Regions from separate parts of the Marinobacter sp. bablab_jr008 genome, predicted to be linked through region 1. Evidence: predicted binding sites of a transcription regulator. Region 1 holds the regulator's gene; each other region holds the start of a gene.

Region 1 (5,980 bases):
GATCGTCCGGGCGGCGAGGGGCAGGCACTGCCGGCGCCGGGGGAAACCCGCGAGCTCGGATGGGATGACGTGGCCACGGTGGACATTGTCGGGCTGGAAGTGGGCTACCGCCTGATTCCGCTGGTAGACAAATCCCAGGGTGGACAATTGCTCAGTCGGATCAAAGGGGTTCGTAAGAAGCTTTCGCAGGATCTGGGCTTCCTCATGCCCTCGGTGCACATTCGCGACAACCTGGATCTTATGCCGAACGTCTACCGGATTACCCTGATGGGCGTGACCATTGCCGAGGCCGAGATCCATCCGGAGCGGGAGCTGGCCATTGATCCGGGGCAGGTGTTTGGCAAAGTTGAAGGCATTGCCGGCAAGGACCCCGCCTTCGGCCTGGACGCCATCTGGATTGAGTCCGACAGGAAGGATCAGGCCCAGACCCTGGGTTACACCGTGGTGGATGCGAGTACCGTGGTGGCGACACATCTGAATCAGATCCTGCAGAAACACGCTCATGAACTGATTGGCCACGAAGAAGCCCAGAAGTGGCTGGACCAGTTGGAGAAGATTTCGCCCAAGCTGGCGGAGGAACTGGTGCCGACCACGATTTCCATCAGCATCCTGTTGAAAGTTTTGCAGAACCTGTTGAAAGAAGAAGTGCCGGTGCGGGATATGCGCTCCATTGCCGAGGCCATCGTGAACGTGCATCCAAAGAGTCAGGACCCGAAAGTACTGACCACGGTAGCCCGCCAGGCGCTGCGCCGGATGATTGTTCAGAGTATTTGTGGCAACGACGCCGAAATCCCTGTTATCACGTTGGATCCAGACCTGGAACAGTTATTGCTGAAGTCTGTTCAGCAGAGTCAACAATCCGGCGGTCAGGATGACATTGGTCTGGTGCTTGAGCCCAACATGGTGGAAAAGCTGCAACGATCCCTTCAGGACAGCGTGCAGCGCCAGGAAATGCTCGGCAAGCCCGCCATCCTGCTGGTTTCGGGGCCCTTGCGGCCAGTACTGGCGAAGTTTGCCAGCTACGGGGTAGAGCGTTTGCATGTGCTCTCTTACCAGGAAATCCCGGATAACAAACAGATCACGATAGTCGCTTCTGTGGGTCAATAAACCGACGGAGCATCGCGGGGAGCCAGAGTGCTTGCCGGTGGGAGGATGAAACAGCATGAAAGTAAAACGGTTTTTTGCGCAGTCCATGGCTGAGGCCCTGAAGCAGGTAAGCCACGAAATGGGGCCGGATGCCGTTATTCTGTCTAACCGCCGGGTTGATGGTGGTGTTGAGATCGTGACGGCACTCGACTACGACGAAAACATGGCGCGTCAGCGTCTTGGCGATAGGGCGGTTGAAGCCACCAACGGCTCCCGGCTGGCAGAGATGCAGGCCGAGCAGCATCGTCGGCTGGAAGATGAGCTGAACCGGTCCCGCAGTCGCATTCGTGAGGTTCGGGAAAAGCGCGCAGGAAGTGGCGCCTCAGGTGGCGCGGCGTCGTCCTTGTCTTTCGAGGCGGCCGATTTTCCGGCGTCACGTCCCAGTGATGTAACAGTGGCAAAGCCGTTTGCGGGTAGCGAATCCGGCGCCGGTGGCTATGCCGATGAACTGGCCAGTATGCGTGCCGAAATCAGCTCTCTGCGTGATCTGGTCAGTGGTAAGGCTGCAACTGCCACGCCGACCGGCAACAGCGCAGTTCAGCAACGATTGGCCGAGCGCCTGCAGGAGTTCGGTTTGGGCGCGGAGCTGGCCGGCTCTCTGTCCCGTCGGCACCGGGCCGGGCGTCTGGAGGACGGCTGGAAGCAGTCACTGAAAATGCTGGCGACCGGCGTTCGTACCGGTCGCGAAGACTGGCTTGATGCCGGCGGTATCTATGCCCTGGTCGGGCCAACCGGGTCTGGCAAAACCACCACCATTGGCAAGCTGGCGGCCCGCTACGTCCTTGAGCATGGTCCGGATTCGTTGGCCCTGGTGACCACCGACCGCTATCGTGTGGCCGCTCATGAGCAGCTCTTCGTGTTCGGCCGCATCCTGAATGTGCCCGTGCGTGTGGTGGATGAGAGCCATTCCCTGGATGACATTCTTGATGAGTTATCGGATCGACACCTGGTGCTGATTGACACTGCCGGCCTGACCAGTGCCGACCGCGGTTACCAGGAACAACTGGCGGAGTTGGCTCGCAGCGATCACAATATCCGTACACATCTGGTGGTCTCCGCCACCAGTCAGCCTCGTATCATGAAATCCGTGTGGCATTGCTATAAGATGGCAAACCTTGCAGGCTGCATCATGACCAAGATTGATGAGGCCCTGACCCTGGGCGAAGCGCTCGGGTTCGTTATGGAGACCAGCTTACCGGTGGCCTGGTACACCGATGGCCAGAAGATACCGGAAGATCTCCAGAGGGCGGAGGCCATTCCGTTAGTGCGCCTGGGCGTAGAACGGCTTAAGGCCGTGCAGAGCGCACAGACAGTCGCCGAAGGTGCCTGAGCCTCGTTGGCGACCAGAATAAAACACCGGCACGCGTGCCCGTACAAGAACGTAGTAAGAGACTGATAACAGTATGAGCAGACCACATCCGGTTCAGGTGATTGCGGTTTCCGGCGGCAAGGGCGGTGTCGGCAAGAGCAATGTTTCGGTCAATCTCGGTATCGCCCTGGCCCAGAAGGGGCGCCGGGTTGTCTTGCTGGACGCGGATCTCGGGCTCGCCAACATCGATGTGTTGCTCGGCATTACCGCCAATCGAAATCTTCAAGACGTACTCAGCGGCGATTGTGATCTGAAAGACGTGCTGGTGAATGGCCCTGGTGGTATCAAGATTGTACCGGCTTCCTCCGGCACCCAGCGTATGACCCAGCTCAGCGCCATGGAACATGCCGGCCTGATCAACGCTTTCAGTGAGCTGGGCGACCAGATTGACGTTCTGATTGTGGATACCGCCGCAGGTATTTCTGAATCGGTGGTCAGCTTCCTCAGGGCCTCGCAGGAACTTCTGCTGGTGGTCTGCGACGAACCTACTTCCATTACCGATGCGTACGCGTTGATCAAGCTGATGAACCGGGATTATGGCACCAACCGCTTCCGTATCCTGGCAAACCAGGTCCGCAATGAGCAGGAAGGCCGCCATCTGTTTGAAAAACTGACCCGGGTCACCGAGCGTTTTCTGGATGTGGCACTACAATATGTAGGTATCGTGCCTTACGACGAGGCCGTCAAGAAAGCCGTCCAAAGACAGAAAGCGGTATTGGATGCCTATCCGAGGGCGAAAGCCTCGCTGGCTATCCGGGCTCTGGCCGAAAAAGTGGACAGTTGGCCTTTGCCGTCCTCTCCCAGGGGGCATCTCGAATTCTTCGTGGAGCGGCTCGTCGAAGTCTGATCTGAATCCAGTCCTACAAGAAAACCGGATACATGACATTGGCGAAACATCTGGGAATTTACCATCAGGCCGGCGCCAGGAGCCCTTCAGCCCTGATTGAAGAGCATGCGCCGCTGGTCAAGAAAATCGCCCTTCATCTCATGGCCCGGCTGCCGCCATCAGTGCAGCTGGAAGACCTTATGCAGGCCGGTATGATTGGCCTGCTGGAGGCCGCGCAGCGCTATTCTTCCGGCAAAGGTGCCACCTTTGAAACCTACGCAGGGATTCGCATCCGCGGTGCCATGGTGGATGAGATCCGCAAGGGCGACTGGGTGCCCCGCTCAGTGCATCGCAACGCCCGGCGAATCGCCAGTGCTATCAAACAAGTGGAAGATCGTACCGGGCGCGAGGCCCAGGATGCCGAAGTAGCTGAAGAGCTTGGCATTGGTCTGGACGAGTATCATGCCTCACTTGCCGACGCGAACAGCGGTAGACTTTTTAGTCTTGATGAGCTCAATGAATCCGGCGAGCTGCCGATAGAAGAAGCAGAAGCGAGTGATAATCCGCTGGACGGTATTGCTTCAGGCGCTTTCCAGCGCAGTCTAGCAGACGCCATTGAGCAGTTGCCTGAGCGTGAAAAACTGGTATTGAGCCTGTATTACCAGGAGGAGCTCAACCTCAAGGAAATCGGTGCGGTGCTTGGGGTCAGTGAGAGCCGGGTAAGCCAGATTCACAGCCAGGCGGCGTTGAGACTTCGCAGCCGGTTGGCCGAGTGGCGGGATGGTGACAACGACTGATCGGCCAGGTGCTGTGTTTCGCTTTCAGCAAGCTGTGTAGCTTTTGGTAAACGATGCTTTACAACGTGCGCAAACACCACACAATAAGCGCTTAAGGTAGCAGCCTGCTAGACTTCCAAAAGGCTGAATGAATTCCGGGTGTTACTGACTGGAGGTCCCATTGGACAAGAACATGAAAATTCTCATTGTGGATGACTTCTCCACAATGCGACGCATCATCAAAAACCTGCTGCGAGATCTCGGCTTCACCAATACGGATGAAGCGGACGATGGCAACACCGCGTTGCCCATGCTCCGAAGCGGCAAGTATGACTTCCTGGTGACTGACTGGAACATGCCCGGCATGTCGGGCTTTGACCTTCTGAAGGCTGTCCGTGCTGATGAAAACCTGAAGAACCTGCCGGTTCTGATGGTAACGGCAGAGGCCAAGCGGGACCAGATCGTGGCTGCGGCTCAGGCCGGGGTGAACGGGTATGTGGTCAAGCCTTTCACGGCAGCCGTGCTGAAGGAAAAGATCGAGAAAATCTTCGAACGAATCCAGTAACCAGAGGTCGGATGGCTCGCCATGAGTGATACCAAACAGAACCATCAGGGCCTTGATCCGGAGGTGGCGGAGAAGCTTCAAAAACAGGCCTCCGACCTGGCCGAGAATGTAAACGCCGGGAATTATGCCAAGGCGATGACCCTGATCAATGAACTGAGCGAGGTTCGCGATCAGAGTCTGTATCGGGAAGTGGGGCGACTGACCCGCAGCCTCCATGAGGCAATCCGGAACTTCCAGATAGACCCGCGTAATGCCGAGCAGAAAGAAGTGCTGTCGAAGATGAGCGACGCTTCTGACCGTCTGGCCTATGTGGTTCAGATGACCAGCCAGGCAGCGAACCGCACCATGGATCTGGTTGAGGAAAGCATGCCGGTGGCTCACGCCATGCGGGATGAAGCGGTTGCCCTGCGGGATGAGTGGCAGCGTCTGCGCCGTCGTGAAATGGAGCCTGCGGAGTTTCGGGAGCTTTATGGTCGCATCGACAAGTTCTTCGCTGGCCTGACGACGGACTCCGACAGTCTGTACCAGAACCTGTCGGAAATCCTGCTGGCTCAGGACTTCCAGGATCTGACCGGCCAGGTTATCCAGAAGGTCACCGCGTTGGTGAAAGAGGTGGAAGACAACCTTCTGGGTCTGGTGGTGATGGCCAGCCACGTGGATCAGCTGACCGGCACGGTGCACCAGATTGAAGAAAAAGAAGAATCGGCCGAAAAAGGGGTAGGGCCCCAGATTAAGGCTGATGAGCGGGAAGATGTAGTTTCGGGGCAGGACGATGTGGACGATCTGCTGTCCAGTCTCGGATTCTGATAATAAAGAGGGTGACGCATGGCGTTAGATGCTGATGAAGAGATCCTGCAGGACTTCCTGGTAGAAGCCGGCGAGATACTCGAAAAGTTGTCGGAGCAGCTGGTGGATCTGGAGCAGCATCCCGATGACAGCGATCTGCTGAACGCCATTTTCCGTGGCTTCCATACCGTGAAAGGGGGCGCAGGCTTCCTTCAGCTGGAGGCACTGGTTAACTGCTGCCACTCTGCAGAGAACGTGTTCGATATTCTCCGGAATCACAAGCGCAAGGTCACTCCGGAACTGATGGACGTGGTTCTGGAGGCGCTGGACAACGTTAACGCCATGTTCGAAGAAGTTCGCAACCGGGAAGAGCCGACGCCCGCGCCGGACGAACTGATCGAAGCCCTGGACGCACTCGCCAAACCCGAGTCCGAGGATGCACCGGCGGCGGAAGCGCCAACCCCGGCACCGGAGCCGTCGTCTGCGGAGGTCGGGCAGCAAGGGGACCAGGG
Region 2 (5,980 bases), on a different contig from region 1:
TTATTCTCTTCGATGGTGCCTATTCCCTGATCAGCCTCGGGTTGTCGCTCCTGTCACTCTATGCCGCCCGTCTGGTGCGCCGGCCGGCCAATGACGATTACCCATTCGGGATGGGGGCCGTGGAGCCTTTGGTGATCGCCGTGAAAGGTCTGGTGATTGCGGTGGTGTGTATCTTGTCGCTGGTATCGGCGGTGGTGTCGCTGCTTCAGGGTGGTCGTGCCGTGGCGGCGGACATGGCAATGATCTTTGGTGCGGTGAACGTGGTGGGGTGCCTGGCGGTCTGGGCGTATCTACGGTGGTCAACTCTGCGCAATGGTTCGGGGCTGGTGCAGGCGGAACAGCGCCAGTGGCTGATGGACAGTGCCCTAAGCGCTGCCGTAATGATTGGTTTTGGCGCGGCCTGGCTGCTGGAACGCAGTCATTGGGCGGAGCTGGCCGTGTATGCCGACCCGGTAATGATGCTGGTGATTTCGGTCTACTTCATGACGGTGCCTGTGAAGATGGTTCTGGAATCAGTTCGGGAGCTGTTGCTGGCGGCGCCCAAAGAGGATGCGCTCGAAGACATCCATGAAACGCTGGAAGATCTGGGTCTGAATCCGGAACAGGTCCGGGTGGCCAAGCTCGGCCCGAACCTTCTTCTTGAGGCCTCAGACGTTCAGCCCTCCCATAGCCAGTATTTGCCTGCGGGTATTGGCTTTCTCTTGCTCAAGTTTGCCAGTCAGTGACACCCCGTCGCACTCCGGATGGTCGGCGAGGAATCGCCGGGTCAGCTCGATCTGGACATGCAGATCCTGGAAACGGCCGTACAGATCCTGTCGCTGGCGTAGCTCTTTCCGGAATGGCTTGCTGTACCGGGCATCCAGTTCCAGAAGATAGCGGATACGCTTGAGGTTCTTGCGCAGCTGGTGCAGGGCTTCATCCGGAGCGGTGTGCAGCAGTTCTGCGGTTTTTCGGTTGAACTGCTTCAGGCGCCGGTTTGTCGCGGCCTGGATGTCTTTTTTCCGCAGGTTTGCAGCCAGCTTATGAAAAGATTTGGACTCAATGTAGTCTTGCCAGCGCGACAGGCTTTGCTGGTAGCGTTTCTGGCCAAGGCGTTTGGCCAGTTTGCGCTGTGCTTTAGATGCCCTGAGCCGCGCCCAGTCGGTCAGCGTGGTGCAGAGTTGTGGGTTGTCGTGGCACAGCTCGGGGATATCCTGAAGAAATACGTGCAGATCCCGCAGGGCGCTGGTGGCCCGGGCATGTCGCTTCAGTTCTCGGATATGCTCCTGTAGTTGGCGATCGCCGGTAATCTCGGCCAGGGGTTCGGCAATGGCCCGGCTGCGGCGAAGGGCAATGCGGTACTGGTGCAGAAATTCGTCATCCAGCCCCAGAATGACCCCCGGGGTCAGCAGTTCCAACTGATTGGTCAGCTGCTGCAAAACCTCCGGGAGTGTGTTCTGGTCCAGTTCAGTGGCGCCGGGACTGGCTTTTCGGTTCTTGCGCCGGAATTCGTTGTAACTGAAATCACGAGGCGTCAGGAAGGTTTCCAGTGCACCCTTGTTTTTGTCCACTTTCTTCCAGTGCCTTACCGGCAGCCGGATCTCAAGGATACTGGCGGTTGGCAATTCGAACGGAGCCTGAGGCGCCAGAAAGGCGGCCAGTTCGAGTAATGCCGGGTTGTGGCCAATAAGGGTAATGCGGTTCTGGTTGTTATCCAGATTCTGCAGCCAGCGTAATAGACGCCGGAAGTCGAAGGTGTAAAGCTCGTTTTCGGTGACGACTTGGGCCGGCTGGGCGTCGACGCTGAGTGCGCCTGCCAGCGTTTGCTGGGCTCGCACAGCGGGACTTGCATAAACGGCGCCAGACAGCGCGCCCAGGCATCTCAGTGCCCGCGCGAGCGGCGCAAGCTGGCTTTGGCCTCTGTCATTCAGCGGGCGTTCCTGATCGCAGAGGTTGTCGTCGTTCCAGCTCGATTTGGCGTGGCGGATAAGAAAAAGCCGTTTCATGCATGCTTGCTCATGAGCTGAATATTCAGACCTTAGTCTGACACAGCCTCAAGTCGTTTACATGACGGCCGATAAGTATTTAGACGTATGACCCTGATATGACGGGCTTGTTTACACAAAAACCTGTTCCGGACCTGCGTTTGGTATACAGCTTTTAACAAACTGCAACGGAGTGCGGGCTGCGTTTGTGCATAATCAAAGGATTACAAGAGATGACCCCGGAGCGAAGACCATGACCTTCATGAGCAACCTGACCATCAGAACACGGCTTCTGATTGGAGTGTTGGTGCCTGTACTGATTACGGCTGGAACAATTGCATGGATTACGGCGAACCAGATCCGGGCCAATGGAGAGGCAGAGTTGGAACGCCTCGAGCAGGAACTGTTGGAAGCGCGCAAGGAAGGTTTGAAAAATCTGGTTGAAACCGCGAAATCCGTGGTGCTTGAGGCCAAGTCCACTCCAGGTTTTACGGAGCAGGAGGCGCAGGAAGAGGCGCGAGAGCGGTTGCGGTCAATCAAGTTCGGTCAGAACAACTATGTCTTCGCCTATGATCGCAGCCTGTTCAATCTCGCCTATGCACCGGATCCCTCCAAGGAAGGGCCGACTACCAATCCGAACACCCAAAAGCTGGTTCGCGGGTTGTTTGACGCGGCAGGTGACGATGGCTTCATGCCTTATGAGTGGGCGAACCCTGCTACCGGCCAGGTGGAACCGAAAGTCTCCTACTCCACCATCATTCCGGGCTGGGACTGGATGATAGGTTCCGGCGTGTATGTAACCGATGTTCAGAGAGCTGTGGCCGCTGCCCGGCAAGAAATCGATGCAACCATGACGTCTGCTATGGGCTTCATTTTACTGCTGACCATTGTGGTGGTGGTGATTTCGTTGGTAATCGGGTTGGTCATTGGCCGCACCGTGACTGCGCCGCTGAACAAGGTCAGCGACATGATGCGGGAGATTGCCGACGGTGAGGGCGACCTGCGCCAGCGCCTGCCGGAAGATGGTAAAGATGAGCTGGCCGTTCTGGGCCGCCGCTTCAACCACTTCGTCATCAAGATTCAGGACACCATCCGTGAGGTCGGCTCAACCACCGACCAGGTGGCGTCGGCAGCTGAAGAACTCAGCAGGGTGGCGAATGAAACCCGTCAATCGGTTCAGGAACAGGGTTCAGAAACCGACCAGATTGCTTCGGCCATCAACGAAATGGCGGCAACGATTCAGCAGATTTCCGGCAACGCCAATGAGGTGGAAGGCGCAGCTTCCGATGCGGACCGCATGGCCAAAGAGGGTGGCGAGACCATCAACAGTGCCCAGGGCGCGGTCAATCAGCTGTCCCAGGAAATGGAAGATACCGCCCGCAGCATCAATGCCCTGGCCGAGAAGTCGAACGATATTCAGCAGGTGCTGGATGTGATTCACGCGGTTACCGAGCAGACCAACCTGCTGGCCCTGAACGCTGCCATTGAGGCAGCCCGGGCCGGCGAGCACGGTCGCGGCTTCTCGGTGGTTGCCGACGAAGTGCGCCAGCTGGCCAAGCGGTCAGCGGAATCGGCTGATCAGATCCGGGAAATGATTGATGGCTTTGTGGCGGAGTCCAAAGCTTCGGTGGAGCGCATGAACAACTCCCGCAAGAGTTCAGAAGCGACCGTTGAGCGCATCAATCACGCCACCAGTGCACTGAACACCATCGTGACGTCAGTGACCCAGATCCACGATCAGGTGACTCAGATTGCGACGGCCGCTGAACAGCAGAGCCAGGTGGCAGAAGAGATCAATCAGAACGTGGTGCGGATTGTCGACGCGGCCCAGCGCAGTGACACCGGCGTGACCCAGACCAATGAGGCCAGCCACGAACTGGCCCGGCTGGGGGAGAATCTGCGCGAGCTGGTTGGCCAGTTCAAGGTCTGATTACCCTCATAAGAAAGCCGGCCCGCCACATTGGCGCGGTCGGCTTTCGTCGTTATGATGGTTCATTCCGGCATGTTTGAATCAAAAATCGATAACAATGGAAGCCAACACTATGTCCCTGCGTAAAACCCTGCTGGCGGCGGTCAGCACTCTTGGCCTGCTGGCCAGTCCTTTCGCGGTCTCTGAAGAAACCTATACCCTGCGTCTCGCGGAAACCTGGGGTCCCAATTCTGGCCTGCTGGGGGATGCGCCCCGCAACATGGCGGCCATGGCCGAGGAAATGTCGGGCGGCCGCCTGAAGATCCGGATTGATTCCTCCAACAAGCACAAGGCCCCTTTCGGTATTTTCGATCTGGTCCGTAACGGCCAGTACGACATGGGCCACACCGCCTCTTATTACTACAAGGGCACCATTCCCAACGCCATGTACTTCACCACCATACCCTTCGGCATGATTGCACCGGAGATGTATGCCTGGTTCTACCACGACGACGGCATGGAGTTGATGCAGAAGGTATATGAACCCTTCGGGCTGCTGTCCTTCCCGGGTGGCAACACGGCCAATCAGATGGGTGGCTGGTTCCGGAAAGAGATCAAGTCTCTGGAGGACCTGAAAGGCCTGAAAATGCGCACCCCCGGCTTTGCCGGCGAGGTTATGTCGGAAGTGGGCGTGGCGGTCACCAACCTGCCGCCGGGCGAGCTGTATACCGCGCTTGAGCGCAACACCATCGATGCCGTTGAATGGGTTGGCCCGGCGCTGGATCTGCAGATGGGCTTTCATCAGATTGCCAAGTATTACTACTCCGGCTGGCAGGAGCCCAATGCCGAAGTGCAGTTCCTGATCAACAAGAAAACCTGGGACAAGCTGCCGGCTGATCTGCAGGCCATCCTGCGGGTCTCCATGCGTACCGCAGCGTATGACATGTATATCCAGAGCACCCACGAAAGCGGTGTGGCGTGGGAGAAGATGAAGCAGGAATACCCGGATGTGACCCACAAGGTGTTTCCACCGGAAGTTATTACTGCCCTGCGAGAAACCACCAATCGCCTGTTGGATGAATTTGCCGAGAAAGACGAACTGGCGAACGAAATCATCACCTCACAGCGTGAATACCTTAAGCAGGTGCGCCCCTGGACCAATATTTCGGACAAGGCGTATCTGAACAGTGTCGCGGAGCAGTAAAAACGCTGCGTGACAATCGGGCCTGATAAGGCTGGAAAACAGGAGGGGCGTGGTCAGGGAATATCCCGACGCCCCTTTTTGTTTGCGTCTGTTTCTGGAAAAATACGCCGCTCAAACTTTGGGCAGGGCCGATGAAACAGACACTGCTATCTCTGAGCAATCTCACCAAACAGTTCGACGGCAAAAAAGTGCTGGATTCACTGAATCTGGACATTTTTGACGGCGAGTTCATTACCCTCCTGGGACCTTCCGGTTGCGGCAAGACCACCTTGTTGCGGATGATGGCGGGTTTCGAGCATCCGGATGACGGCACCATCGCGCTGGGCGATCAGGACTTGACTCACACCCCGCCGGAACACCGGCCGCTGAACACGGTCTTCCAGAACTACGCGCTGTTTCCTCACATGTCGGTCTTCGACAACGTGGCCTATGGCCTGAAAATGGAGAAACGGCCAAAGCAGGAAATCCGGGATCGGGTCGAGGATGCCCTGGCCATGGTCCAGCTTGAGGACTTCGCCCGGCGCAAGCCGCATCAGTTGTCCGGTGGCCAGCAACAGCGGGTGGCCATTGCCCGTGCGGTGGTCAAGCGCCCGAAGGTACTGCTGCTGGATGAGCCGTTGTCGGCGCTGGACTACAAATTGCGCCGCACCATGCAGGTGGAGCTCAAACGCCTGCAGCGGGAGCTGGGCATCACCTTTGTGTTTGTCACCCACGATCAGGAAGAAGCCCTGTCCATGTCTGACCGGGTGGTGGTGCTGAAAGATGGCCTGATCCAGCAACTGGGGACGCCGCGGGAAGTCTACGAGCGACCGGCTAACCTGTTTACCGCCCGCTTTGTCGGTGAAACCAACTTCTTCCCGGGCCGGGTGGACAAAGCCAACGGCGACGACACGATCACCGTGG
Region 3 (5,980 bases), on a different contig from region 1:
AACAGCCGCTTGCTGCTGGCTGACAACTTCCTCGCGAATGCCGTCCCAGCCGTCTTTCACAGAACGCAGCAGGTTCAGCACTTCATCCAGCTTGGCAACGTCATTCTTGGCGCTGGCTTCCAGCAAGGTGCGCTCCATGTAGTCGTAAAGAGCTTCCAGCCGGGTGGCCAGCTCACCACCTTTCTCAAAATCCAGGAACGCGCGAAGGCCGCCGATGATTTCGATGGCCTTATTGAGCAACTGCCCCTTAGCCGCGTAATCCTTGGCCTGAATCCGGGATTTGGCCATATTAATGCGCTCGATGGCCCCGTTATACAGCAGCTGAATCAGCTTGTGCGGGTCTGCATCGGTGATGCTGGTTTGGGTATTAACGCGCTGATACGCCTGTAAACCGTTCATATATAACCTCGTGTCACCGTTATCCGGTATGCCATGGTTGGCTGGCCAACCATCAGTATAGCTGAATTAATCGTTCTGCCGGTTCGGCGCCAGGGCCGCCAGCTGCTGAGTCACGTAATCCCGCGTATTATTCAACTGGGAGATCAGGGAGTCGGCAGCGCTGAATTGCTTCACCAGGCGTTCCTGATAGCTTTCAATCCGCAAGTCCAGCTTGATTCGGTCTTCCTGAATGCGCTCCAGGTCCCGGTTCAGGGCGTCAGTACGGGAGCTCAATGCACCGTCTGCACCCAGAATGCTGGTAATGGCATCTACCGCGCGCTCACTCACACCCTCGATGAACTTCACCGAGCCGCGATTACCAACGTCACCGCCGGTAATGCGCACCTGCAGACCAGCGGCATCGCCACCGGCACTGTTTGCCAGGAACAGCACCTGGCCGTCGCCCTGGGCGGTCTGGCCGTTAATGGTGCCTTGGACATCCTGGCCGGCGGTGCCGGTGGCGGTGTTAAGCCCAGTAACGTTGCTCAGCCCGGTCAGGCTTACGTTAGAATCGCTACCAAAGCGGTTAGAGGTAAACGTCAACCCCTCTGTAGCATCATAAGCCACCTGAACCGACCGCCCAGCTGCACTCAACGCAGTATTCTCACGAAGGGCTGTCTGAATGGCAGCGGCAAAATCCTCACCGGAATAATCACCTGCAGCAATCGAGACCGTTGCGGTGGTTTCACCATCCACCTGGAACGTGAAACTGTTATCGGCTTGAACCTGAATCGCATCTGCCGTGTTTGGGACAGAGTAATTAAGGCTGCCCCGAGTCGCCATCTGGGTTACGTTAATGCTGTAATCACCCGGGCGAGTATTAGAGCCGCTACGAACAAACTCCACCTGGGAATCACTGGTTCTGCCCTGCTCGGCAAACAGTGCCGTAACATCATCCGGGTTTTCCCGAAGCTGCTGCTGAAACTTCTGGCTATCAAACTGCAACTCACCGGTGCGGAAATCGGTACCAATGCCCACGTCTGCCAGGCTGCGCACATTGGCGCCTTCCAAACCGGGTATAACGTCTGTCAGCACTCTCTTAAGCTGATTCTGGATGTTCCGAACCGTGGAATCCCCGGTCAGAATACTGCCCTGCCCCGTCTCGCTATCAAATGAGGACAGCTCACGGATGGTGCCCTGCAGCTCGTTGAACTTGTCTACGAACGCCTGAACACGCTCGGCAACCGCCGCCGTGTCCTGCTCTACCTTAACGGTGGACGTTCCGGTATCGGTCAGGTTGAAGGTCAATCCATCCACCACGTTCTCAATGGTGTTGGTTGAACGGGTAATCAGCACGCCGTTAATTTTCATCTGGGCATCGGCGGCCGCAATGGTTTGTTCCATCGCCGGATTGCCTTCGGGGTCTGCGGGGTCAAACGCAAACCGCGCCAGCCCTTCTGCGCCAACCTCTTCACTGGCCGTAATCTTCACAGCATTGGCGGTGCCAGTGTCATCGGCGGAGAGCGTCAGCCGGAATCCGTCACCGGTATCAATCACACCCGCAGACACCCCGGCGTTGGCCTCATTAATGGCGTTCGCCAGGCCCTGCAAAGTGTCATTAGAAGAGTCAATCGTGATATTGGTGGTCTTGTCACCCACCTGGAGAGTCATCGTACCGCGGCCAATACTGGTGGCGTCGCGATCCGCAAAGGTTTCTGTGCTGGCCAGCGCCTGGGATTCTGCGAGGCCCACCACATCAACACTGTAAGAGCCCCGTGCCGCCTTGCCGGCATCCACCGAGACATCAACATTGCTACCCGAGGACGTGGCCGAAAACGACTTCATCGCATCCGCAGAACCCAGCTGGCGCATAGGCAACCGCAGCTCTGTGACGGCACTGCGCAACTTGCCATAGGCGGAAATAAGCGCCTCGGTGCGCTCCGTTTTCTGATCCAGCCGAACTTCCGTGGGCCTGCGCTCCGCAGCCACCAACTGGTCGACAAGATCCGACGTCAAAACGCCGGAGCCGATACCTAATGATGAAATACTGGCCATAACCGTGCCTCCTCAGGGGGGCGAATCTCTGTACTGATCAGTTTATCGGCAGCAGGCGGCAAAACTTTGCCTCTTTTGCCCTAAATATAGAACCGATTTGTAACTGTGTGTATCTAAGCTTTTTTAGCCACGGACGACACGGACATTCACGGACAAGAAACGAAACCGAACTGCTTGACCGTCCGTGTTAGTCCGTGTCGTCCGTGGCCAAACCAATCCTTTCAAACGCAAACACCGCCGGCTCTTTTCCAGAGGCGGCGGTGCTGAAATACCGTCGTTTACATCCGCGCAAAAGCGGCAAGCTTTTACACTTTGATGTTAAACAACGTCAGCGGTTCGTCCTGCTGCAATTTTTCTGCCAACCTCATTGCCACTTCGTCCGGGATCTGGCGGATCACTTCCTGGGTTTGCTGATCAACCACCCTTACGATGGTCTGGCCCATTTCATTATCCACTTCAAACTGAAGATCCCGCTGCACAGTTTGAACAAAGTCGTTCAACTGGCTAACCGCCTCATTCAGCTCCTTGCGCTGCTCTTCATTACGGACCTGCAGCTTTTCAGCCTGCGAAGCCTGTTGAGCAACCTGGGGAGCCTGCACCTGGCGGGTACCGGCAGCCGAAGCAGTAAGGTCAGGGGCGTTCCGGCCCTCGGCCTGAGATGACGACATTGCCTTGGCCGGAGCCTGGGCGCCAGAGCGTACCAGTTTCAGGTCCGGGCTGTTCAGGTTAACGTCATTCATAGCTTTACCTCGCTATCCTTCAACGGCGGAAGGCCGGAACCCGAGGGTTCCGGCCGTTACCGCTATGCCCCTTACTGCAGGAGGGACAGAACCTGCTGCGGACGGGCGTTTGCCTGAGCCAGGACGGAGATACCGGCCTGCTGCAGTACCTGGGATTTAGCCAGGTTGGCAGTTTCTGCCGCGAAGTCAGCGTCCAGGATACGGCTGTTGGAGGCACTGAGGTTTTCCGAGGTTGTTGCGAGGTTCGCAATAGTGCTTTCAAAACGGTTCTGAATTGCACCCAACGCGCCTCTGAGCCCGTTGACTGTAGTGATTGCAGAATCGATCCGCTTGATGGCATCGTTAGCGTTAGCGACAGTATCAACCTTAACACTCGACAGCGTGCTGGTGTCCTTTGCGATAACGGTGTTATTGTTGGCGAAACCAAGAGCTACACCATCTCCAGCAATAGTAATTTTCTCAGAAGCACTTAAGGTTAGCTTTCCGCCGTTGGTAGCAGTCGCCCCGGCAGTCGTCCCAAGTGTAGTGCCAGCAGCTGCAGTCAAACCACCACCAGCGCCGCCGGCAACAATCTGGTTAATAGTGATATCACGCCCATCCGCAGCTGTCAGAGTCAGATCCGACCCCGAAAGTGAGGCGACAACACCTGTTTCGCTAGATTCAGCATTAATGGCGTCCTTAATCTGCGCTACAGTAAGCACCCCATTATTTTCCTGATCCTGATCCAGGACAGTAACACCATTAATCTCAAGCGTGTAGTTCGCACCCGTTCCTGTGCCAGTTGTGTCTGCAATGGTGAATTCAGCTGTAGTTTCTGCCTCAACCGTCAAGCCAGCAATTCCAGCGCTTTTAATCGCCTCAGCTTTAGCAAATGCACTACTGGAGCTTTGACCAGCCTCAGTTCCAGCCACTGAAGCCCCAATATTAACTGCTGCGCCAGTACCTACAGCGATGGTACCTGTACCTGAGGTGGAGTTGCCGTCAACACGATTAGCGCTTTCCTGCTCAGCAATTTGCCCAATCTGACCAGCCCGAACCCCTTGACTCAGGTTGATCGAGATTGTCTCACCTGCGTTAGCACCGACCTGGAAAGCATCTGTTCCAAAATTACCATCCAAAACCTTCAGACCGTTGAAGGACGTCTGGCTGGCGATTCGATCAATCTCCGCAATCCGCTGCTGGACTTCAGCGTTCAGTGCCGACCGATCAGATGCGCTGTTCGTGGCGTTTGCCGATTGAACCGCGAGCTCACGAATCCGCTGCAGGTTGTTGGTGATCTCATCCAGACCACCCTCTGCCGTCTGGGCTAGAGAAATGCCATCGTTAGCATTACGGGTCGCGACATTCAGACCAGAAATTTGAGATTGGAAGCGTGTGGAAATCGCCAGACCGGCAGCGTCGTCCTTGGCGGAGTTGATACGCAGGCCGGAAGACAGGCGCTGAAGAGCCTGATCATTCTGACCCTGAGACTTGCTCAGTTGGTTCTGGGCGTTCAGTGAAGCGACGTTAGTGTTAATACCGAGAGCCATATTGCTTCTCCTTCGACAGATGTCGTTATTTCATGGAAAAGGTCTGGCGCCCATCTTTTGGTTTGGTAGCGCCGCCCTGTTACTCCACTTAACGGCACCCCACCCGGTTGCTTTAGAAAAAATTTCAACGATTTTGTAAAGGAATGTAAAAAGTCGAATTCGACACCTGCCACCAGCTAACCGTCACTTGAAAATCACACTCTCGTTCGGAATTTCAGGACCGCTTTCTTGCCCCAACCAGTATTTATGCCCTGGGGGTACCGGCCCACTGCCAGGCTCTGGACATAGAAGACGCTCCAATTGCTGCGCTTCCTCGCGATCACCTACTTCGGTTAATCTGGCAACAAGCTTCTGATGAGATACCTCCACAAGGAGCACACGCTCAACCAACGACAAAAAGGCGTTAAGGTATAACCGCAAAGCCTTCGAATTTCGGTTACTGCCATATTTTTTCTTGGTGTCGGGCAAGTCAAACTCAGGCTGAACGCCCCGAGACACCTCGATTGCTGCAACCAGTGGGTCGAGCAAAGCACTGCGATAGCCCTGCCTCGATTGTTGTTTTTCCTCTCCGTAGACTCCCCTCATTACGTTAGGGAAATAGAGCCGTCCCTGATCAACGAGAATCGAAAGAGAAAGAACCAGCTCCCTCGATCTTTCAATCGCTTCCTGGTGACTCGAATGTTCAAAATGGGCATGCATGCGATTCATCACGTCGACAACCTCTGTGGCCCACTTCTCGACACTCTGATTCAGGCGCCCCCTATCTGCGTCCACCGCCAGCCGATAATTCCTCTGCTGCCAGCGATGACTGATAAACCACCCACAGACAGCAGATATAAATGCTATTCCCGAACCGATTAGAACTTGAAGCACGTTATCTCCCTAGCAGCACTAGATCGCCTTATGGATTCAAGCCGCATATAGCTCTCTCTGAACAGCCAACACGGATTGCCGAAAATACGGATTTGTTAAAGAGGCCTTGGTGATCAGGTCAACGGGCCGATTGAAAAGTGCCTCCAACTCAAGTTTCAAATCAAAGAAAGCAGCGGCTGTTTGTCGAGCTGACAAGCCAGCTTCAAACGACACAAGAAAATCCAGGTCACTTTCCTCCCGGAAACGGTCCGTTGTGGCCGACCCAAAAACCGCAAGGTGGCTGACATGATGACGCCTACAGAGTTCTGCAAGGTCGCCGGCGTGTTCTTTGAAGATATCTGGAATGGGGGTCTCTGCCATGATGCTCTACCCGGTCACGAGAATGCGTAGACTCTATCATAGCCC
Region 4 (5,980 bases), on a different contig from region 1:
CATCACCAGTACGTTAGCCACGTTAGGGTCCTTCGCCAGAATCTTGATGGCCTTGCCATAGAGCTCGGGCGTGGCGTCATAGTTCAGGTCGATGGGGTTCTTGCGGGTCCAGTACGGCGGCAACAGTTCTCCCAGTTCCCTGACCGTATCTTCCGACAGCTCCGCCAGTTCACCGCCGAGATCCGCCAGCCGGTCCACCGCCAATACGCCGGGGCCCACGCCGTTGGCCATGATGGCCAGGGATTCCCGACGCAGCGGGCGCATCCGGGTCAGGGTTTCCAGGGCATCAAACATCTGGCCAAGCCCGTCCACCCTCAACACACCGGCGCGTTGAAGCATGGCATCGTAGACCGGGTCGCTGCGTTTGATACCAGCGGGCAAGGCATGGGTAAACCACTCGGATTCGGGCACCCGTCCGGATTTCACCGCAATCACAGGCTTGGTTCGGGAGGCCACCCGCACCGCTGACATGAAACGCCTGGGATTGGGGATGTTTTCAATGTGCAGAAGAATCGCCCGGGTCTGGGTGTCCTGGGCCAGATAGTCGATCAGGTCGTCGTGATCGATGTCCATGCCGTCACCCAGGGTCAGGAAGTAAGAGAAGCCCACCCCCCTGGCAAAAGCCCAGTCCAGCACCGAACTGGCAATGGTGCCGGACTGCCCCACGAAGGCAACGCGGCCGGGAATGGCCCCCATATGGGCATAGGTGGCGTTCAGATGCCGCGCCGGCACCATCAAACCGATAGTGTTGGGGCCCAGTACGCGGATGCCGGTCTCCCGGGCGGCATCGCGCACTGAATACATCAATGGCTGGCCGGTTTTACTGTGAGTCCGGGACATGCCCCCAGTCATTACAATGGCGGTGCGCACGCCGCATTCACCCAGCTTGCGGATCATTTTCGGCACCGTGTCCGGCGGGGTACAGATGATCGCCAGGTCCGGACTGAAATCCAGTTTGGACACTTTGCGCACACAGGGCACCCCGTGCACGTTTTCGTAGTCGCTCTGGTTGACCACCACGAGCCGGCCCGGATAGCCGCCGCCCAGCAGGTTCCGCAACACCATACCCCCGAGGTTGTCAGCGCGTTCCGAGGCGCCAATAACGGCAATGGATTCAGGATTGAACAGGCTTTCCAGATAGCGGGTACTCAACGCGGCTCTCCCAGTGGTGTGCGCGACAGGAATGTACAAACTTCAATAAAACGGCTTGCTTATCAGTGTATACCTTATCTTAGGTGGCGATTTCATGATGTAAATCGACTAACGAGTTATTAGACCAAAGAAATACGACAGGCTTCGGTTATCCCTGATAACATGAAAGCGATAATAAGCATATTCAGGTTCAGGCATTACCCATGACCACGGCATTTTTTTCCCACGACGACTGCAAGAAACACAACATGGGCCCGGAGCACCCGGAAAGCCCAGAGCGTCTTTCAAGCATTCTCGCCTACCTCGCGGATACCAACCTGCAACAGGAACTGGACTGGGTTCGTCCGGAAGAAATCACCCGGGACCAACTGCTGACCGTGCATCCGGAAAGCTATCTGCACCAGCTGGACCTGATGCAGCCAACCCGGGGCCGGGTGTTCACCGACCCGGACACCGCGATGATGCCGGACACCCTGAGAGCGGCGAAGCTGGCCGCGGGGGGCAATGTGCAGGCTGTCGATATGGTGATGAGCAGCCAGGTAACCAACGCTTTTGTCTGCGCCCGGCCACCGGGACACCACGCCGAACGTGCCAAGTCGATGGGGTTCTGTTTCTATAACAATATCGCCCTGGCGGCGATGCGGGCGCTCACCTTCCACCACCTTGAGCGGGTGGCCATTGTCGATTTCGATGTGCATCAGGGTAACGGCACGGTAGATATTGTCAGTGGTGATGAACGCATACTGATGTGTTCCAGCTTTCAGCATCCGTTTTATCCGCACTCCCACGTGCACCGGCAGGCCGACAATATTGTCAATGCGCCGATTTCAGCCGACTGCTCAGCGGCTGAGTACCGCAAGACGGTTGAAGCCGCCTGGCTCAAGAAACTGCAGGATTTTCGTCCGCAACTGGTGTTGATCTCGGCAGGCTTTGACGGGCATCGGCTGGACCCCATGGCGGAGCTGAATCTGGAAACCGAGGATTATCGATGGTTAACGGAAATGCTGGTGAGTGTCGCCCATGACCACTCCAACGACCGCATCATCTCCACGCTGGAAGGCGGGTATCACCTGAAAGCCCTGGCGGAGGGTGTGGCCGCGCACCTGGAAGTCCTGAACGCAGTATATTGAAACTCGGGATGGCGTGTTCCGGCTATCCCGAAAACTCACTTCCCATACTGTTAGCCTGCAGCAGTTCCGGGCGCTCACCCTGGCGTTGCAAACGAATGGTGGTGCGGCGGTTATCAGCCGGCCGGCGGGAAACCGGATACTGATCACCGTGGGCCCGGACCGTCAGCATAGTCTCATCGATTCCCCTGGATTTGAGATACTCGGCCACCACGTTGGCTCTTTCCTCCGACAGCGCTCGGTTATCAATCCGGCTACCAATACTGTCGGAATGGCCGTCCACGAAGATTCTCTCTACCGTGCTGTCGGCCATCACGTAGGTCACAATATTGTCGAGCAGGTTCATGTCTGCCTGTGACAGGCTGGTACTCCCGCTGGCAAACGGAACCCGGCTGCGCCGAACCTGGTCGAAGTTAACCGGCAGCAGACTGGCAACGCATTCACGATAGCCGGCGTACGGGCCGGAAAAATTCACATTCGACAACTGCACCCGCACGGGCTGGCCGCTGTATACCGCGGCTCGGGTTACTGTCGGCTGCATACCTCGGGACAACCCCTGGGCAATCAACACCGCTTCCCGATTCCCCAGGTTCACAGAGCGCGGACTATCCGTTACCTGCACAGCACCAATGGGGCTCGGTGGAACTCCTGGCCGCCAGGGCGGAGCTTCGACCACTAACTGGCCCTGGCCGGGGCGCATCACACTGAGATCCGATTCGAGATAGAAACGCAGGTCTTCCCCTGCCCGGTGCCTGAGCACGGCGCGGCCAAAGCCAGGGACCTCATGGACAAGGGAACACTCAAAGACCGACTCGGAGAGATACCACTGACTGTTTTCAATACCGGCACCATAACTGGATGACAGCACAGGCGCAGAGGGCAATGACATCAACCCTGCCGTCGCGATCAATTTCAGCAATCTGCTCTGCCTGAAGAACCAATTGGGTGAAACCATAGGAATGCCCCGTGGAGCCTTTAAACCAGTGAACTAACCGGTTAACGGCGACCCGACCGGGAACTTGAGCCGGATAACTTACGATCAGGTTAAAAACATCTGCTTTTCGCTTCTGATATAATCCGCGAAATTTTGCGCTCGCTTTCGGATACCTTCTCATGACCCGACAGATAACCATCACACGCCCGGACGACTGGCACCTGCACGTGCGCGACGGCGACATTCTGAACGATGTGGTGCCCGCCACCGCCGCCTGCTTCGGCCGCGCTATCATCATGCCTAACCTGGTACCGCCGGTAACCGATGCCAGCGCAGCCATGGCGTACAGGGATCGCATTCTGGCCGCGGCCCGGGGAACGGACTTCCAGCCCCTGATGACCCTGTATCTGACCGAGAGCACCACCGCCGAGACCATTCGTGAAGCCAAAGCCGCCGGCGTAGTGGCAGCGAAACTGTACCCGGCTGGCGCCACCACCAACTCTGCCTCCGGCGTAACGGACATTCGCAATATCTACCCGGTGCTGGAGGCGATGGCGGATTGCGGCATGCTGTTGCTGGTACACGGCGAGGTGACCGACAGCGACATCGATATTTTCGATCGGGAAAAGGTGTTTCTGGAGCGGGTTCTGGCACCAACGCTGGCGGCGTTCCCGTCGCTCCGGGTGGTTCTTGAGCATATCACCACGGCCGATTCGGCCGAGTTTGTCCGTAGCCACCAGGGCAATAACCTCGGGGCAACTCTCACACCGCAGCATCTGATGTATAACCGCAATCACATGCTGGTCGGCGGTATTCGCCCACACCTTTACTGCCTGCCCATCCTCAAGCGCAACAAGCATCAGGAGGCGCTAAGAGAGGTCGTAGCCAGCGGCGATCCCCGTTTTTTCCTGGGCACGGATTCTGCCCCACACGCGAAAGACAAGAAGGAAGCCGCCTGCGGCTGTGCTGGCTGTTACTCCGCCTACGGCGCCATCGGCCTGTATGCCGATATCTTCGAGGAACTGGGCATTCTGGACAAGCTGGAAGCCTTTGCCAGCTTCAACGGCGCCGATTTCTATGGCCTGCCCCGGAACACCGACACCGTGACGCTGATCCGGGAACCCTGGACCATGCCGGAGAACCTGCCTCTGGCCGGCGGCGGCATTGTTCCGTTGAAGGCCGGCGAAACCGTTAACTGGCGCCTGGCGTAAACCCTATTCATTCACTACCACGAACATCGGAGTTCGAGTGTCAGACGAAAACAAACAGCCCCACCCCATGTCCCAGCGCTTTCGCGGCTTTCTGCCGGTGGTGGTCGATGTGGAAACCGCCGGCTTCAACCCGGAACGTGATGCTCTGCTGGAGATCGCTGCCGTAATGCTGACCATGGATGAGGATGGCTGGCTGCGCCGGGGCGAAACTCACGTGCAGCAGATCGACCCGTTCGAAGGCGCCAATCTGGAGCAGTCGGCCCTGGATTTCACCGGCATCGATCCCTGGAATCCGGAGCGGGAGGCGGTACCGGAACGGGAAGGTCTGAGCGAGATTTTTTCTCCCATCCGCAAGGCGGTAAAAGAACACGACTGCAAGCGAGCGGTACTGGTGGGCCACAATGCCACGTTTGACCATAATTTCGTTTTCGCGGCAGCGCTGCGAGCCGATATCAAACGCAACCCGTTCCATCCATTCTCAACGTTTGATACCGCAACCCTGGCGGGCCTCGCCTACGGCCACACCGTGCTGGCCCAGGCCTGTAAACTGGCGGGCATTCCCTTCAGCAACAAGGAAGCCCACTCCGCCGCCTACGACGCGGAAAAGACAGCAGACCTGTTCTGCGGCATCGTCAATCGCTGGCGTGAACTGGGCGGGTTTCCGCCGCCGCCAATCGAAATTGCCGAAGAACCCCAGGAATGAAATCTCCAACCCGAAACGAAAAAACCCGCCGAGGCGGGTTTTTTCTTGGCCTATAACGACGATTACCAGTATATCCCCCGCATAATCGCCGCAAAGGCTACCTGCTCGGTAGAGACTTTCGGCTTTTCGCCGGACTTGCTGCCAGCAGCTGCTGGAGAATCCGGGAACATCCGGTAGCCAGTGTTCATAATGATCTCACCCATCTTCGGTGCCAGCGCATGCAGAACCTGCGCGAACACGCCAAGACGGGTGGCAATGCGCTTGGGCCGGTACACAATCGCATCCGCCACCATCTGCGCGGCTTCATCCGGTGTCAGCGTCGGCACGGAATCGTAGATCTTGGTGGGCGCGATCATCGGCGTTTTCACCAACGGCATGTTGATGGTGGTGAAGGTCACATTGCGATCCGACCATTCCGCAGCGGCACAGCGGCTGAACGCGTCCAGTGCGGATTTCGAGGCGACATAGGCCGAAAAACGCGGAGCGTTGGTAAGTACCCCGATGGAAGAAATATTCACCACGTGCCCGCGGCGACGCTCCAGCATGGCTGGCGCAAAGCCCATGATCAGCCGAACGGAGCCAAAGTAGTTCAGCTGCATGGTCCGCTCAAAATCGTGGAAGCGGTCAAAAGACAACGCCAGGGAGCGGCGGATGGAGCGACCCGCGTTATTCACCAGTACATCCACGTGGCCGTGATTATCGAGCACCGTCTTCACAAAGCGGTCGCAGTCGTCCATGTCCGAAAAGTCGCACTGGTAAGCATGCACGTTGCCACCTTTGGCCTCCAGACTGGCCGCCACTTCATCCAGAGTTTCCTTGGTGCGGGCACCAATGACCAGAATGGCACCGGCCT

The links. The regulator FliA, encoded in region 1, starts transcription of late flagellar genes. The targets are predictions, from matches to a motif close to CTAAAGTTTNNNNNNNNNNNGCCGNTAA.
Positions count from the first base shown of each region.
Region 2: a site for FliA is predicted at 2,033-2,060, ahead of JIF53_RS17415 (methyl-accepting chemotaxis protein). Genes of this name have one in related genera too.
Region 3: a site for FliA is predicted at 2,476-2,503, ahead of fliD (flagellar filament capping protein FliD). Genes of this name have one in related genera too.
Region 4: a site for FliA is predicted at 3,276-3,303, ahead of JIF53_RS05325 (flagellar protein MotY). Genes of this name have one in related genera too.

Region 1 is NZ_JACDWW010000054.1:210,855-216,834, reverse strand. Features, by position in the region: gene flhA (flagellar biosynthesis protein FlhA) at 1-1,107, shown strand, start outside; gene flhF (flagellar biosynthesis protein FlhF) at 1,163-2,476, shown strand; gene JIF53_RS08290 (MinD/ParA family protein) at 2,550-3,362, shown strand; gene JIF53_RS08285 (RNA polymerase sigma factor FliA) at 3,395-4,138, shown strand; gene cheY (chemotaxis response regulator CheY) at 4,299-4,682, shown strand; gene JIF53_RS08275 (protein phosphatase CheZ) at 4,704-5,489, shown strand; gene JIF53_RS08270 (chemotaxis protein CheA) at 5,508-5,980, shown strand, end outside.
Region 2 is NZ_JACDWW010000085.1:92,238-98,217, forward strand. Features, by position in the region: gene JIF53_RS17405 (cation diffusion facilitator family transporter) at 1-725, shown strand, start outside; gene JIF53_RS17410 (CHAD domain-containing protein) at 648-1,985, opposite strand; gene JIF53_RS17415 (methyl-accepting chemotaxis protein) at 2,218-3,894, shown strand; gene JIF53_RS17420 (TRAP transporter substrate-binding protein) at 4,007-5,077, shown strand; gene potA (spermidine/putrescine ABC transporter ATP-binding protein PotA) at 5,209-5,980, shown strand, end outside.
Region 3 is NZ_JACDWW010000059.1:11,387-17,366, forward strand. Features, by position in the region: gene fliS (flagellar export chaperone FliS) at 1-399, opposite strand, end outside; gene fliD (flagellar filament capping protein FliD) at 466-2,433, opposite strand; gene JIF53_RS08670 (flagellar protein FlaG) at 2,739-3,173, opposite strand; gene JIF53_RS08675 (flagellin) at 3,245-4,702, opposite strand; gene JIF53_RS08680 (hypothetical protein) at 4,886-5,575, opposite strand; gene JIF53_RS08685 (nucleotidyltransferase family protein) at 5,612-5,935, opposite strand.
Region 4 is NZ_JACDWW010000050.1:64,785-70,764, reverse strand. Features, by position in the region: gene JIF53_RS05335 (GNAT family N-acetyltransferase) at 1-1,152, opposite strand, end outside; gene JIF53_RS05330 (histone deacetylase family protein) at 1,356-2,282, shown strand; gene JIF53_RS05325 (flagellar protein MotY) at 2,305-3,234, opposite strand; gene pyrC (dihydroorotase) at 3,393-4,424, shown strand; gene rnt (ribonuclease T) at 4,462-5,127, shown strand; gene JIF53_RS05310 (SDR family oxidoreductase) at 5,190-5,980, opposite strand, start outside.